2 regions of the Tardiphaga sp. 839_C3_N1_4 genome follow, and region 2 is predicted to be linked to the other one. Evidence: riboswitches for the same ligand, from Rfam matches in the RefSeq annotation. Region 2 holds a riboswitch; the other holds the start of a gene.

Region 1 (7,258 bases), 2.9 Mb from region 2:
AGCAGGAAAGCGCGGCCTTCGTCTTCGGCGAAGTCGGTATTGTCGGTGACCAGCAGCAGATCGGGCCTCAGCGTGACAATCGCCTCCAAGGAGGCGAAGCCGCCAGCCTTGAGGCCGAGTTCGCCGCCGGCATTGCGCAGGCCGACGGCCGAGAGCAGCGACGTCGTGAGATTCTCGCCGCCGGACACCCAGCCGCGCCGCGACACCGCCAGTACCCGCAACGGCTTGCGCTGTACGGCGGCATGGGCCTGCGCGATAGCACTATCGAGTTTCGCTATTTCGGCTTCAGCGCGCTCCGGATGCTTGACCAGCGCGCCCATCTGGCGGAGCTGTTTCTTGACGTCGTCGAGCGAGCGGGCGGGATCGAATTCGGCGACCTTCAGCCCCTTGTCCTTCAGGAGTTCGCGGGTCGCGCGCTTGGTGAAGCGGCCGGCGACAACGACATCCGGCTTCAGCGCCAGCACGTCCTCGGCCTCGCCGGACAGCAGCCGGAACGCCTTCGCCTTGTCCTTATCCCATGAGCGGAACGGATCGCGCGCATAGGGGCTGAGGCCCAAAATCTGCTCGGGATCGGCGAGGGTGACGAGCAGTTGATCGGTGCAGAGATTGATCGAGGCGATACGCGGCAGATTGGCTGCACTGGCCTGCAGCGGCGCGTATGCGAGCAGCGCGAGTGCCGTAGCCGCGAGTGGCCAAAGCCTCTCGCGCTTTGCCCGATATGATGGCATGACACCGGCATGAAACATGGTGGCGATCTCACCCAGGCGATGGCTGAATTCGGCGGCGCGCCGGACCAATGGCTCGATCTCTCGACCGGGATCAATCCATGGCCGTGGCCCATTCCTGCCAACCTGCCGAGCCATCTTTGGGAACGCTTGCCGACGCGCGCCGACGAACAGTCGCTGCTGTCCGCCGCGCGCAGCGCCTACCACGTGCCCGATAACGTCGATGTCGTTGCTGCTGCCGGTACGCAGGCTCTGATCCAGTGGCTGCCGCATCTCGCCGGGCCTGGCGCCGTTGCCATTGTCGGGCCGACCTATAACGAGCATGTCGCGGCTTGGCGTGCCGGCGGACATGAGGTTGGCGTGATCGGCAGCCTCGGCGCGCTGCCGGATCATGCCAGGCATGTGGTGATCGTCAATCCCAACAATCCTGACGGGCGCGTCGCCACGCGCGATGAACTCGCCGATGTTGCGGCGATCCTGCAGCGACGCGGCGGCTGGCTGGTGATCGATGAAGCCTTCGCCGATGTCGATCCCGCGATCAGCGCGGCTGGCCTGTGTGCGATACTGCCGGTAGCGATCCTGCGCTCGTTCGGAAAATTCTACGGCCTGGCCGGCCTGCGTCTCGGCTTCGCGCTCGCGGCGCCGCTGATCGCGCAGCGTATCGCGACCGCCATCGGCCCATGGGCCTGTTCCGGACCGGCGCAAGTCATCGGCGCGGCCGCCTTGCGTGACGAGCGCTGGGCCACACAGACCCGCGTCGCGCTGGTCGCCCAGGGTATCAAGCTCGACACCGTGTTGGCCGATGCCGGTTTCGAGATTGTCGGCGGCACGTCGCTGTACAGGCTGGTGCGACATGTCGACGCCTTGAAATGGCATGCCGCATTGGCCCGGCAGCAGATCTGGTGCCGTCGCTTCGACTGGAGCCATGAGCTGTTGCGCTTCGGTCTGCCGCCCGATGCGGCCGCTCTGAGCCGGCTTGCTGCTGCGCTGGCGAAATAGCCGCCACATCGCTCAGACTCCCGCCCAAGGCAGGATAATCGTTTCGTTCCGGTGTTCGGCGCGATAGGTGCTGATGCGAAATACGTCGGCGACGATGTCATCGGACAGCGCCTGTTGCGGCGCGCCCTGTGCGGCGAGGCGTCCGTCGGACATCACCAGCACCGTATCGGCGAAACGTGCCGCGAGGCCGAGATCGTGCGTCACCACGATCACCAGCACGCCGCTGTCGGCGACGTCGCGCAGATTTGTCATGACATCGATCTGGTAGCGGGGATCGAGCGATGCGGTCGGCTCATCCGCCAGCACGATCGGTGCCTCGACAGCGAGGACGCGGGCGAGCGCGACGCGGCTGCGTTCGCCGCCGGAGAGCTCGGTCACACGCCGATCGGCAAAGGCGACGATGTCGGTGGCCTGCATGGCGCGCTCGACCGCAGCCTTGTCCGACGATGTCAGCCGCGCCGGATCGGTCGCGCCATGCGGATAGCGGCCGAGGGCGACGACGTCCTTCACATCGAGCGGCCAGTGCACGACATGGCCTTGCGGCAGATAGCCGAAGCGTTTTGCGCGCTCGCGCAGCGACAGGGACGCCAGCGCATCGCCGGCGACGTTGATCGTGCCCGTTGAGGACTGCAAGCCTGCCAGCGCGCGCAGCAGCGTCGTCTTGCCGGCGCCGTTCGGGCCGACCAGAGCGACCAGATGCTTGCGTTGCAGCGAAAGCGAGACCTCGTGCAGCACCGGGCGGCCGGAGAGCGAGACGCTCAGATTGCTCGCGGTCAGCAGCGCTTGATCGGTCATGCGACGCCTCCGCCCAGAGCGCGACGCTCGCGCATGATGAGATAGAGGAAGAATGGCACGCCGATAATCGAGGTCAATACGCCGACCTTGATGTCGGTGGTCGACGGAATAAGGCGCACGGCGATATCGGCGGCGAGCAACAGCGCCGAGCCGGTGAGCGCGCTCGGGATCAGCAGCCGGGCGGGATCATGGCCGATGATCGGGCGCATCAGATGCGGTGCGATGAGGCCGATGAAGCCGATCGTGCCTGTGACAGCGACAGCGCCGCCGACGCCGAGCGCCACGCCGAGGATCACCAGCAGGCGCAGCCGGCTCACATTGACACCGAGGCTCTGTGCAGTTTCTTCGCCGAGGCTCAATGCACGAAAGGCCGAACGCTGGCTCATCAGAATGATTGCGCCGGCGACAATGAACGGCAGCGCCAGTGTGACGTGGCGGAAGCTGCGGTCTTCCAGCGAGCCGAGCAGCCAGAATGCAATTTCGAGCGCGGCGAAGGGATTGGGCGACAGGTTCATCACCAGCGCCGTCGCGGCACCTGCGAGACTGGAGATTGCGAGACCCGCGAGGATCAGCAGCAGCAGACCGGCATTGCGGCCGGCGATACCAAGCAGCACGAACACCGACAGGAACGCCATCGTGATGCCGGCAACGGGCAGTGCCCATGAGCGGACATCGGCCAAACCGAGCGAGATCATCAGTACCGCGCCGAAGGCCGCCGATTGCGGCGCGCCGAACAGGGACGGCGAGGCGAGGGGATTGCGTAGCAATCCCTGCAACGCTGCACCGGACAGGCCGAGGATTGCGCCGATGGCCAGAGCAAGGATCGCGCGTGGCAGGCGGATTTCGCGCACGATGATCTGCTGCACGTCGCTGCCGCCGCCGAACAATGCATCGAGCACCGTCAGCGGCGAGAGTTTGACAGGTCCCGTGCCGAGCGAGCCCAGTGCCAGCAGCGTCACGAGACCGACGAGCGCGATGGTCGCGATCGTCCGGCGTCGTGCTGCTGGCGCTATGCTCACCATGTGGCGTTGAAGCCTGCGTAAGCCGCAGGTCCCGTCGTGCCGAAGTTCAGCACTTCCTGGTAATGCTCATTCAGGATGTTCTCGCCGCGGGCGAAGACCTTCCAGTTAGCGTCGATCTTGTACTCGGTATAGAGATCGACGCGGGTATAGGCATCGACCTGACCGACTTGATTGGCGCTGCTGAAGCGCTTCGACACGGTCGTGACGCGCGGCTCGATCATCCACTTGTCGGTGGGCGTGATCGTGAGTGCGAAGCGGGCGAAGTTCTTGGGACGACGTGCCAGCACCGTGTCGGTGCCGAGATCCTGGGCGTGCAGGTAAGTGTAGGCCACGTTGAATTTCACCCAGCCCGGAATGACATCGACATTGCCGCCGACTTCGAGACCGCTGGTCTCGGCGCGGGCGACGTTGACGTAATAGCCGAGCGGACGGGACGCATCGGAGACAAAGTTGATCAGATTGCTGTAGTCAGTGGAAAAGCCTGTGACCGATAGTACGACGCGGCCGTTGAAGAGGCTCTGGTCGATGCCGGCGTCATAGCCGAAATTGGTTTCCGGCGTGAGGTTTCTGCTGCCGTAGGTCGTGTCGTAAAGCTGAAACAGCGTCGGCGCTTTTGCGCCGGTGCCAGCGCTGGCGCGGAATTTGGTGCCGGTTTCCGTAATGTTGTAGGCGGCGGTGGCGCGCCATGTCTCGAAGCGGGCAACATCGACGACGTCATCGACCCGGCCACCGAGCGTGACGTTGAGCCGTTCGCCGATCGGCACAGACCACAAAGCGAAGATCGAGTTGGTGTCTTGCTGTTTGGCTAGCAGCGGCGTCTGCGGGCCAGCGACAGGCGAGATATTCGTGCTGTAGGTCTGTGCGGTCTCGGTCTGTGTCTTGGCACCATAGACGAGGGAGCCGAATGCGCCGAGCTTCAGGGTCGCCTGATATTCGGCACCGAGACTGTTGCCGACATAATCGGAGATCTTCGAGGTGGTGTTCTGCGGCAACATGTTGGTCTTGTACGTCACTTCATTGAACATTCGCTCGGTGTGGGTGTTCGAGATTGTGACGTTATGCGTGAGAATGCCACCAAATGAATCAATACCCACGCGGCCATAAACGGTTTGGAGGAGTCGCGTGGCCGCGGAAGGCGTGTCCGGGAAGGCACCGGTCGCGTAATCGTAGGCCGAGCGCGTGAACGAGTGGACGATGCCTGACTCAAGCCGAATGCCTTCGCCCGCATCGTAGCCGATGCGCGCGGAGCCGCCGACGCGATCGAAACTGTCGTTTTCGAGATTCGGAAACTTCGCTTCGAGGGCAGGGATGCGGTAGCCGTAACGCGAGAAGCCGTTGCTGTGCTGGCCGCCACCGGTGAAGGCGTAGGACCATGGGCCGTTGGAGCCGGTCAGCGATCCCTGCGTGACGACGGTGCCATAGCTGCCGGCTTCCGTGCGCACATTGACCTGCGCGGGGCCGGAGCCCTTCTTGGTGATGATGTTGACCACACCGCTCATGGCATCGGATCCATAAAGCGCGCTCTGCGGTCCCTTCAGGACTTCAATGCGCTCGATGGCGGAGGGCGTGAACATGGCGAATTCGAAGTCGCCTGATGCGGCCGTGGGATCGTTGACACGGATGCCGTCGATCATCACCAGCGTCTGGCCGGTGTTGCCGCCGCGCAGGCGCACATTCGCCGTGCCGCCGGGGCCGCCGTTTTCCGTGATGTCGAGACCAGGCACGGTGCGCAGCGCATCAACCAGCGAGCCGGGATTGCTGGTCGCGATGGTTTCGCCTGACACGACGCTGATCGAACTGCCGGTGCGATTGAGTTGCTCGGGCGCTCTGTCCGCCGTCACCACGATTTCGGAGAGTTGCTCGGCACTGGACTGCGCATGCGCAGCACTGTGAGAGCAGGACAGAACAACAACGGCCGCAGTGCCTGCGGCCAAATTCCGGATAGTCATTTAACCCCTTCCGTCGACCCACCGTCGAACGAGTGTGAAACTCGTTACCGGCCGGTCTCCTGGCTCGCGGTGGTCTCCCGGTCCGCCTTCCCGAATCTGCGATGCAAATTCAGTGGCTTTGTGGACCCGGAATGGCCGCTTACAGTTGCGGGGGCAGCCGCGGCATAGGGGATATTTCCCCGCACCGCATTCCCGTTTCACCTCCTCGCGGAGGCACCGATAACGACAGACAGGAAGCACAGCACGCCGCGCGGTGCAACAGCCATCGCCGCGTTGCGGACTCTATTGCTCCACCTGTAGCGCGGCGAGCACGTCGTCGGGACGTTCGACCATCATCATGTGGCCCGTGCCCGGCAGAATCACCGTGCGGGCGTTTTTCAATGCGGCGGCGAGGGTCTTGCCGGCCTTGGCGGGAGTCATCATGTCCCGCTCGCCGAGGATGAGCGTGACAGGGATATCGAGCTGGGCCGCAGCGGTCAGCGCATTCTGGTATGTATTGCAGGCGTTGAGATCGGCGAACAGCACGCCCGGCTTTGTGGCTTCCAGCACGCGCTGCGCACCGCTATGCATCCACAACCCCGGCGCGAGGCTGCCGCCGAGCTCGGCGCGAAAGCCGAGACCCCAGATCGACACCATGTCGATGGCGGAATGCTGGTTGGCTTCGGCGTCCTTCAACAGATCCGGGCCGACGGTCATCGTTCCTGCCGTGCCCATCAGATCGAGGCGTGTGATTTTACCGGGATGCCGAGCTGCGGTCTCCAGCGCGATCAGCGAGCCCATGGAATGGCCGATCAGCCGTGCAGTCTTTGCGCCGGATGCGTCGATCAACGCCGCAGTCCAGTCGGCGAGATGGGCGATAGTCGTGAGCGCTTCACCTTTCGAGCGACCATGGCCCGGCAGATCCGGTGCCAGCACGGCGAAGCCGTGATGCGCGAACCAGCGCGTATGCAGCGCCCAGGTCGAGTGATCGAAGCCGGCGCCGTGGATCATCACGACTACGGGCAAGGACGGATCGAATGCGCGGCCGCCATTCGCGAGATAGGTCTCGTGACCGTTGACGGTGAGTTGCATCGCTCAGCCCTTCTGCGAGATGCGCAGCGCCTGCGCGAGGTCATCGATGATGTCATCGGCGGCTTCGATGCCGACGGAGAGGCGGATCAGCTCCTCGCCGATGCCGGCGGCCTTGAGTTGCTCGGCGTCCATCTGCTGATGCGTGGTGCTGCCGGGATGAATGACCAGCGTCTTGGCGTCGCCGACATTGGCGAGGTGACTGGTCAGCTTGAGCGCCTCGATGAATTTGCGACCGGCATTGCGGCCGCCCTTGATACCAAACGAGACGATGGAGCCGGCGCCGCGCGGCAGCAGGCGCTTCGCTAATTGATAGTCCGGATGGTTCTCCAGCGATGGATGCAGCACCCAGTCGACCGCCTTGTTGGCTGTGAGCGCGGCCAGCACCGCATGTGTATTGGCCATGTGGCGCTCCATGCGGATGCCCAGTGTCTCGACGCCTTGCAGGAGCTGGAAGGCATTGGTCGGCGAGAGACACGCGCCGAAATCGCGTAGGCCTTCGGTGCGGGCGCGCATGATGAAGGCGGCATTGCCGAATTGTTCGTCGAAGACGATGCCGTGATAGCCGGCATAGGGTTCGGTCAGGACAGGGAATTTGCCGGAGGCGTGCCAGTCGAAGCGGCCACCATCGACGATGACGCCGCCGATGGCGATGCCGTGGCCGCCGATCCATTTGGTGGCCGAGTTCATCACGATATCG
Region 2 (7,258 bases):
TGGCGCAGCAGATATTGCCGGCATTCGGGATTGGTGAGGTGGCGATAGATCGCCAGCACGATGTTGTTGGCGACGAGCGACTCGGACGCGGCGAAGAAGCCCAGATTGCGCTTGATGGCGCGACGCTCGTCCTCGGTGAGGCCGTCGCGCGACTTCCACAGCGCGATGTCGGCCTGCATGGAGACTTCGGTGGGCATCCAGTGATTGTTGCAGCCGGCGAGATATTTCTCCCAGGCCCATTTGTATTTCAGCGGCAGCAGCTGATTGACGTCGGCGCGGCAGTTGATCATGCGCTTTTCATCGACGGAGACGCGGCCGCCGGAGCGGTCGATGGTGCCGAGGCCGGTGGCGTCGGTGGGCGCTTCGGGGAGCGGGATGAATGCGCGGGACTTGGGGGCGGAGGAGGTGTCGGACCAGTCGAGCATTTTGTAGTTCCTTCGAAGATCAATCTCAGCCCTCATGGTGAGGAGCCGGCCGCTTGGCCGGCGTCTCGAACCATGGGAGCTTGGCGCCATCCTTCGAGACGCCGCTGCGCGGCTCCTCAGGATGAGGGACGGAGTGAGTGGATGGAGGGCGCGCCTTACTGGCACGCCTCGCATTCGGGATTGTCGATCGAGCACGCCATCGCGACATTGAGCTCGGGCGCCGTGAGATCCGACGACTTCACCAGGATCGGCGTCGCGCTCGCTTTCACCGGCGCTGCCGACACACCAGCGGAGACCGCATTGAGCTTGCCGTCGGTGCCCTTGAGCGTCGACTTCTCCACATGGGTCGCGCTGCGCGAGCGCAGGTAGTAGGTCGTCTTCAGACCGCGCGCCCAAGCCAGGCGATAGAGCTGATCCAGCTTCTTGCCCGATGGATTGGCGATGTAGAGATTGAGCGACTGCGCCTGATCGATCCACTTCTGCCGGCGCGAGGCCGCCTCGATCAGCCATGCGCTGTCGATCTCGAACGAGGTCGCATAAAGCGCCTTGAGATCGCTCGGCACGCGGTCGATGGATCCGACGCTGCCGTCGAAATATTTCAGATCCGAGACCATCACCTCGTCCCACAGCCCGCGCTTCTTGAGATCACGCACCAAAAACGCGTTCACGACGGTGAAATCGCCCGACATGTTCGATTTCACATAGAGGTTCTGATAGGCCGGCTCGATTGACTGCGCGACGCCGCAGATGTTGGAGATCGTGGCCGTCGGCGCGATCGCCATCACGTTGGAATTGCGCATGCCGGTGGTCTTCACGCGCTCGCGCAATGTGGTCCAGTCGAGCGTCGCGGAACGATCCATCTCAAGGCCACCGCGGGCATCGGCCACCAGGTCGATGGAATCGATCGGCAGGATGCCGCGGCTCCAGAGTGAACCGTCGAAGGACGGATAGCGACCGCGTTCGGCGGCGAGATCCACCGAGGCCGAGATGGCGTGATAGGCGATCGCCTCCATGCTGGTGTCGGCGAATGCGACGGCAGCATCCGACGCCATCGCGAGACCCAGCGTATGCAGGGCATCCTGATGGCCCATCAGGCCGAGACCGACCGGACGATGCTTGAGGTTCGAGCGGCGCGCTTCCGGGATGGTGTAGAAATTGATGTCGATGACATTGTCGAGCATGCGCATCGCTGTCGTCACCGTGCGCTGCAGGCGGGCGTGATCGATGCCCTGCTCGGTCACGTGATGCAGCAGATTGACCGAGCCGAGATTGCAGACGGCGACTTCGTCATCCGACGTGTTCAGCGTGATCTCGGTGCAGAGATTCGACGAGTGGATGACGCCGGCATGCTGCTGCGGCGAACGCAGGTTGCAGGGATCCTTGAAGGTGATCCAGGGATGGCCGGTCTCGAACACCATGGTGAGCATGCGGCGCCACAGATCGGTGGCGCGCACGGTCTTGTAGACGCGCATCTCGCCGCGCGCCGCCTTGGCCTCATAGGCGGCGTAACGCTCGGCAAACGGCTTGCCATAGAGATCGTGCAGGTCCGGCGTTTCGTCCGGCGAGAACAGCGTCCAGTCGCCGTCCTGCTCGACGCGCTGCATGAACAGGTCGGGCACCCAGTTGGCGGTGTTCATGTCATGGGTGCGGCGGCGGTCGTCGCCGGTGTTCTTGCGCAGATCGAGGAATTCCTCGATGTCCACATGCCAGGTTTCGAGATAGGCGCAGACGGCGCCCTTGCGCTTGCCGCCCTGATTGACGGCAATCGCCGTGTCATTGGCGACTTTCAGGAATGGCACCACGCCCTGGCTCTCGCCATTGGTACCCTTGATGTGGGCGCCGAGGCCGCGGACGCGGGTCCAGTCATTGCCGAGGCCGCCGGAATATTTGGCCAGCAGCGCATTGTCCTTCACCGACTTGAAGATGCCGTCGAGATCGTCGGCTACGGTCGTGAGGAAGCAGGACGACAGCTGCGGACGCAGCGTGCCCGAATTGAACAGCGTCGGCGTCGAGGCCATGAAGTCGAACGACGACAGCAGATTGTAGAATTCGATGGCGCGGGCTTCGCGGTCGATCTCGCGTAGCGCGAGGCCCATGGCTACGCGCATGAAGAAGGCCTGGGGCAGTTCGATGCGATTGCCCTGCACATGCAGGAAGTAGCGGTCATAGAGCGTCTGCAGGCCCAGGAACTGGAACTGAAGGTCCCCTTCCGGCTTCAGCGCGGCAGCGATTCGCTTGAGATCGAAGCGCGCGAGTTCGGGATCGAGCAGCTCCGCCGCAATGCCGGTCTTGATATAGGCGCTGAAATATTCGGCGTAACGCGTCGTCATATCGGCCTGTGACGCGTGGGTCGGGCTGCCGTGAACGAAGGACAGAACTTCGGTGCGCAGCTTGTCGAGGAGCAGGCGGGCGCTGACAAAGGTGTAGTTCGGCTCCTGCTCCACCAGCGTGCGCGCGGCCATGATGCCGGCCAGTGCCAGTTCATCCAGCGTGATGCCGTCATAGAGATTGCGGCGGGTTTCCTCGAGCACCGGGGCGGCATCGACTCCGTCGAGACCGGCGCAGGCCTCGTTGACGATCAGCGCCAGACGCGCCGAATCGAGCGGCGCACGGGTGCCGTTGGCGAGCGTGACATGCAGCACCGGTGCGGTGGAGACGAGCGCCGGCTTGGCGGCCAGTTCCTCGGCGCGGGTCCGCGCGCGTTCTTCGCGATACAGCACATAGGCGCGGGCCACCTTGTGGTGCTCGCTGCGCATCAGCGCCAGTTCCACCTGATCCTGGACGTCCTCGATATGGAAGGTGCGGCCTTCACTGACGCGGCGCGTCAGCGCCGCCACGACTTCGCCGGTCAGTTGTTCCACCGCCTCATGGACGCGGCGCGACGCCGCTGCCGTGTGGCCCTCGACCGCAAGGAAAGCCTTGGTCATGGCCACGGAAATCTTGCTGCCGTCGAAGGGAGATACGGTGCCGTTGCGCCGGATGATCTGCATTGAGGGTTCGCGCGCAGGCGCAGCGAGCGTTTCCGGCGACAGTTGAATCAGCGGCGCATGAGCCGCATCGCGTCCGTTGGACAAAACAGAAGATGAAGTAGGCATCGGCAAGACCCCGTGTGATGCATCAAGCAATGGGGGCTGGGGCCGAAAGGACGCTGCAAAATACACGGCGGAGATCCGCCGGCATTGCCTGCAAGCGACCGCTGGGACACCCCGCCCATGGACGTTCTGGTGTCGCGGCAGGTCTCCTGGCTCGCAGGTCAATGTCTGTTTCAGCCTTCCCGACGCTTGCGCATCAGTGACTTCGATCGAAACAGACTCACTGCTTACAGTTGCGGGGGCAGCGCCGGAATATGACGCAAAACAACGTCTTTACCGGCTTCCCTCTTAGCCACCAAGTCTTGCGACAGGGCGGACCGTGACGTCTACATTTGGTGTTACCCGCGGTGAAGTGTCAAGCGAGCATTGGCGCCGAACGCAACAAATTCGGTAGGGCTGTTGGTTCAGTGGACAACCGCTTGCGTGGCGGAAACCGCGGGGTCGTTGGCCGTTTCTGAACGATGCGATTCGTTGTCCGAAAGGACCGTGAGGCGCAAAACACCGTCATCAACCGATGGAGGATGCGATGCGCAACCTGGTAACGACCACTGAGAGGATCAAACTCAACGCTTTCGTCGAGCATCCGGGCGCACTCGCGGCGTTCGAGACGACGGAGCAGACCGCCCGGCGCCGGCTCGACGAGATGCTGAACGAGGCGCTGATGGACAGCTTCCCCGCCAGCGATCCGATTTCTTCGCTGCAACTCGCCTGAGCAGAATCAGACCGCGCGAAAGCTGGCCCGATACTGGCTGGGCGTCAGGCCGAGCCGTCGTACGAACACCTGACGCATATGTTCGGCGGTGGTGAAACCGGATTCATAAGCCACGACTTTCAGCGGCAGATCGCTGCCTTCGAGGCGGTTACGCGCCGTGTCGATCCTAGCGCCTTCGACAAAATCCGCCGGAGTCATCCTTGTTTCCTGCTTGAATGTCCGCGCGAAAGTCCGCGCGCTCATGCCCGCCACATCGGCCAGTTCGTCCACGCTGTGCGCATCGCGCAGATGGGCCATCACATGGGCATGAACTCGCGCGATCGGCGAGCCCGACTCGGCCGGCGGCACCAGATAGGGACTGAATTGCGACTGACCACCCTGGCGCTGCGCGACAACGACAAGACGCTTGGCCACGGCCAGCGCGACCTCCGCGCCATGATCTTCCTGGACCAGAGCAAGACCCAGATCGATGCCTGCGGTGACGCCGGCCGACGTCACCAGGGCGCCGTCACGACTATAGATGCGGTCGAACTCCACATGCGCTTTGGGGAAACGCAGCGCCAATAGCGGCGCATTCTGCCAGTGTGTCGTCACCGTCTTGTCGTCGAGCAAGCCTGCATGGCCGAGCGCGAATGCCCCGGTGCACACCGAACCATAACGCTCCGCATGGAGCGCCGCATTGGCCAGCCACTGTGTAAGCTGCGGATCGGCTTCAGCCGTCGGCAGCCCCGGCCCGCCGGCCATCAGAACCAGATCCCAGGGTTTGTCCGCGTCACTGAACGTCAGATCAGCGGACATCCTCAGGCCGTTCGATGCACGCAGCGGCGCGCAGTCTGCAGCGACAAGTGTGATGTCGTAGCCGTCGCCCGGCGCGACGAAGCCATTGGCCTCCATGAACACATCGAGCGGACCGGCCACATCCAGCGACTGGACGCCGGGGAATATCGCGAGGGCAACGCTCTTCATGGTGAGGCTTCATTCCAATGGCGAGGACAGGCCCAGGTCATTCTGAACAGATAGTCGTCTTGCGGCAGGAAATCACGGGTGAATGGCAGTCTCGAAGGTGGCCGGGCGATTGAGGATACAACGCGCCGGGGCGACAAGGGTGGATGACAATCCAGATTGCAAGGAGCATCCCATGAGCAAGACCATAGCCGGCATCAAAGTGCCAGACAGCGCCCTCGCCCGCCAAGTCGATCAACTGGTGCGCGATACCGAAAGCGATCTTCTGTATCATCACTCCAATCGGGTTTTCCTGTTCGGCGCGCTCGCCGGGCAGCGCAAGGGTCTCAAGGTCGATTCCGAGTTACTTTATGTCGGCGCGATGTTTCACGACATGGGCCTGCAGGCGCCTTATGCGAGCAAGGAGGAACGCTTCGAGGTCGATGGCGCGAATGCTGCCGCGGACTTTCTACGCAACCACAGGATTGATGAGCGCGACATCGACGATGTCTGGGACGCCATCGCGCTTCACACGACACCGGGCATTCCCAAGCACAAGCGGCCCGTGGTGGCGCTCGTGACAGCGGGTGTCGAGATGGATGTGCTGGGTCTTGAGTACGACGCCTTCACCGATCATCAGCGCCACGAAGTGTGTGCCTGCCATCCGCGCGGCCATGACTTCAAGAACGGCATCATCGATGCATTCGCTGCAGGGACGATCCACAAGCCCGAGACCACCTTCGGCAACGTCAAGGCCGACGTGCTCGACCTCCGCGACCCCACTTACAAGCGCGCGAATTTCTGCAGCATCATTCTGAACTCGGCGTGGAGCGAATAGCCTCCCGCACACGCATGGCGATCAACGCTGCCACCAGCAGCGTTGCGCCGAAGCCAGTTGGCGCGCCGAGAAATGGATAGGCGATCAGCAGCGCAGCAGCGAGACCGAGCACCGGCAGTTCGTGACGGCGAAAGCCTTCCGCGAGACCTATACGGGCGATGAAGCCGATGGCAATCGCAAGCACCATCACGTCGTACAGGAAAAGGTAGGGCGTCGTGAGCAAGGCGCCGACTGCCAGCGCAGCGGCTTTCAGCTCGTAGCGCACGCTGCTGCGCCACACCGGCACCAGCGCCGCTACGACAGCACCAATCATGATCCACTGAAACGTCCAGGCCAGCGGCTCGCTACCGTCGAAATAGCGCACCAGTGCGAAGATGCTCTGCATCTTGCCCCATGGCGCGCGGCCTTCGGTAAGGAAGGCCTGCGAGAACATCGGCATCCAGTGAATAAAGGCCTGCCAACTCTCGGTGCCGAAAGCGAGCCACGACACCGCGGCCAGCAGCGCGGTGGTGATGCCTGCGCTGACGAACGCCTTCCATTGTGACACCGCGATCAGCATCAGCGGAAACAGAAATCCGTATTGCGGCTTGTAGCTGAGCAGGCCCAGACAGATCCCCGACAGGATCGGCCGCGTCGGCAGCAGCACCAGCATGCCGCCGATCAGCGCCGCTGTCAGAAATCCGTTCTGCCCGACAAGGCCGTTGGTCATCACCACCGGAAAAGCCGCAGCCAATAAAAGGCCAAAGGGACGACCGACGATCGCACGCATCGCCGCCAGATACGGCACGAAGCTGACTGCAGCCCAGCCGGCAAAGGCCACGGCATAAGGCAGCTTTGCGAGCAGTGCCGCGATGAACAGGAACGGCGGCGGATAGTGCCAGGCGAAATTTCCGGGATAGCTCTGACCGAGAACAGCGATCTGGACCTTTTTCTGGATGTCCCAGTCATAGGCCCAGGCCGGATGACCATCGAGCACCAATCGCCCGGCAGACCACACATTGACGAAATCGGTGGGCGAGCCGAGGCCGTCTTCATAGATCCAGCCGCGACCGTAGAAGGTCGGGAAGAAGGCGAGATGCAACATCGCCAGGATGATGCAGACGACCAACAGCGCCGGCGGAATTGGGCCACGCTCGGGTGTCGAAGTCATCGTGAGCGGCGCTGGCATAGGGTCCCCAATGCGCATCAAGGGCGCCGGGCGACAGTGCCGAGGGAAGTTTGAGGAAGGTTTAAGTGGGACGTGGTCCCC

Evidence for each region. A riboswitch is a leader RNA that binds a small molecule or an ion and turns the genes downstream of it on or off. The one in region 2 is predicted to bind cobalamin.
Region 1: linked by a shared signal. The riboswitch ahead of AB8A38_RS27580 (TonB-dependent receptor plug domain-containing protein) and the one ahead of AB8A38_RS13870 (ribonucleoside-diphosphate reductase subunit alpha) in region 2 are both predicted to bind cobalamin.

The regions. Positions count from the first base shown of each region.
Region 1 covers NZ_JBPWQD010000001.1:5,760,818-5,768,075, forward strand. The annotation lists gene AB8A38_RS27560 (ABC transporter substrate-binding protein) at 1-746, opposite strand, end outside; gene cobD (threonine-phosphate decarboxylase CobD) at 738-1,724, shown strand; gene AB8A38_RS27570 (ABC transporter ATP-binding protein) at 1,737-2,519, opposite strand; gene AB8A38_RS27575 (FecCD family ABC transporter permease) at 2,516-3,541, opposite strand; gene AB8A38_RS27580 (TonB-dependent receptor plug domain-containing protein) at 3,535-5,490, opposite strand; cobalamin riboswitch at 5,523-5,726, opposite strand; gene AB8A38_RS27585 (alpha/beta fold hydrolase) at 5,773-6,561, opposite strand; gene AB8A38_RS27590 (O-acetylhomoserine aminocarboxypropyltransferase) at 6,565-7,258, opposite strand, start outside.
Region 2 covers NZ_JBPWQD010000001.1:2,885,811-2,893,068, forward strand. The annotation lists gene AB8A38_RS13865 (ribonucleotide-diphosphate reductase subunit beta) at 1-425, opposite strand, end outside; gene AB8A38_RS13870 (ribonucleoside-diphosphate reductase subunit alpha) at 581-3,520, opposite strand; cobalamin riboswitch at 3,640-3,854, opposite strand; gene AB8A38_RS13875 (hypothetical protein) at 4,044-4,229, shown strand; gene AB8A38_RS13880 (GlxA family transcriptional regulator) at 4,236-5,195, opposite strand; gene AB8A38_RS13885 (HD domain-containing protein) at 5,368-6,009, shown strand; gene AB8A38_RS13890 (glycosyltransferase family 87 protein) at 5,981-7,177, opposite strand.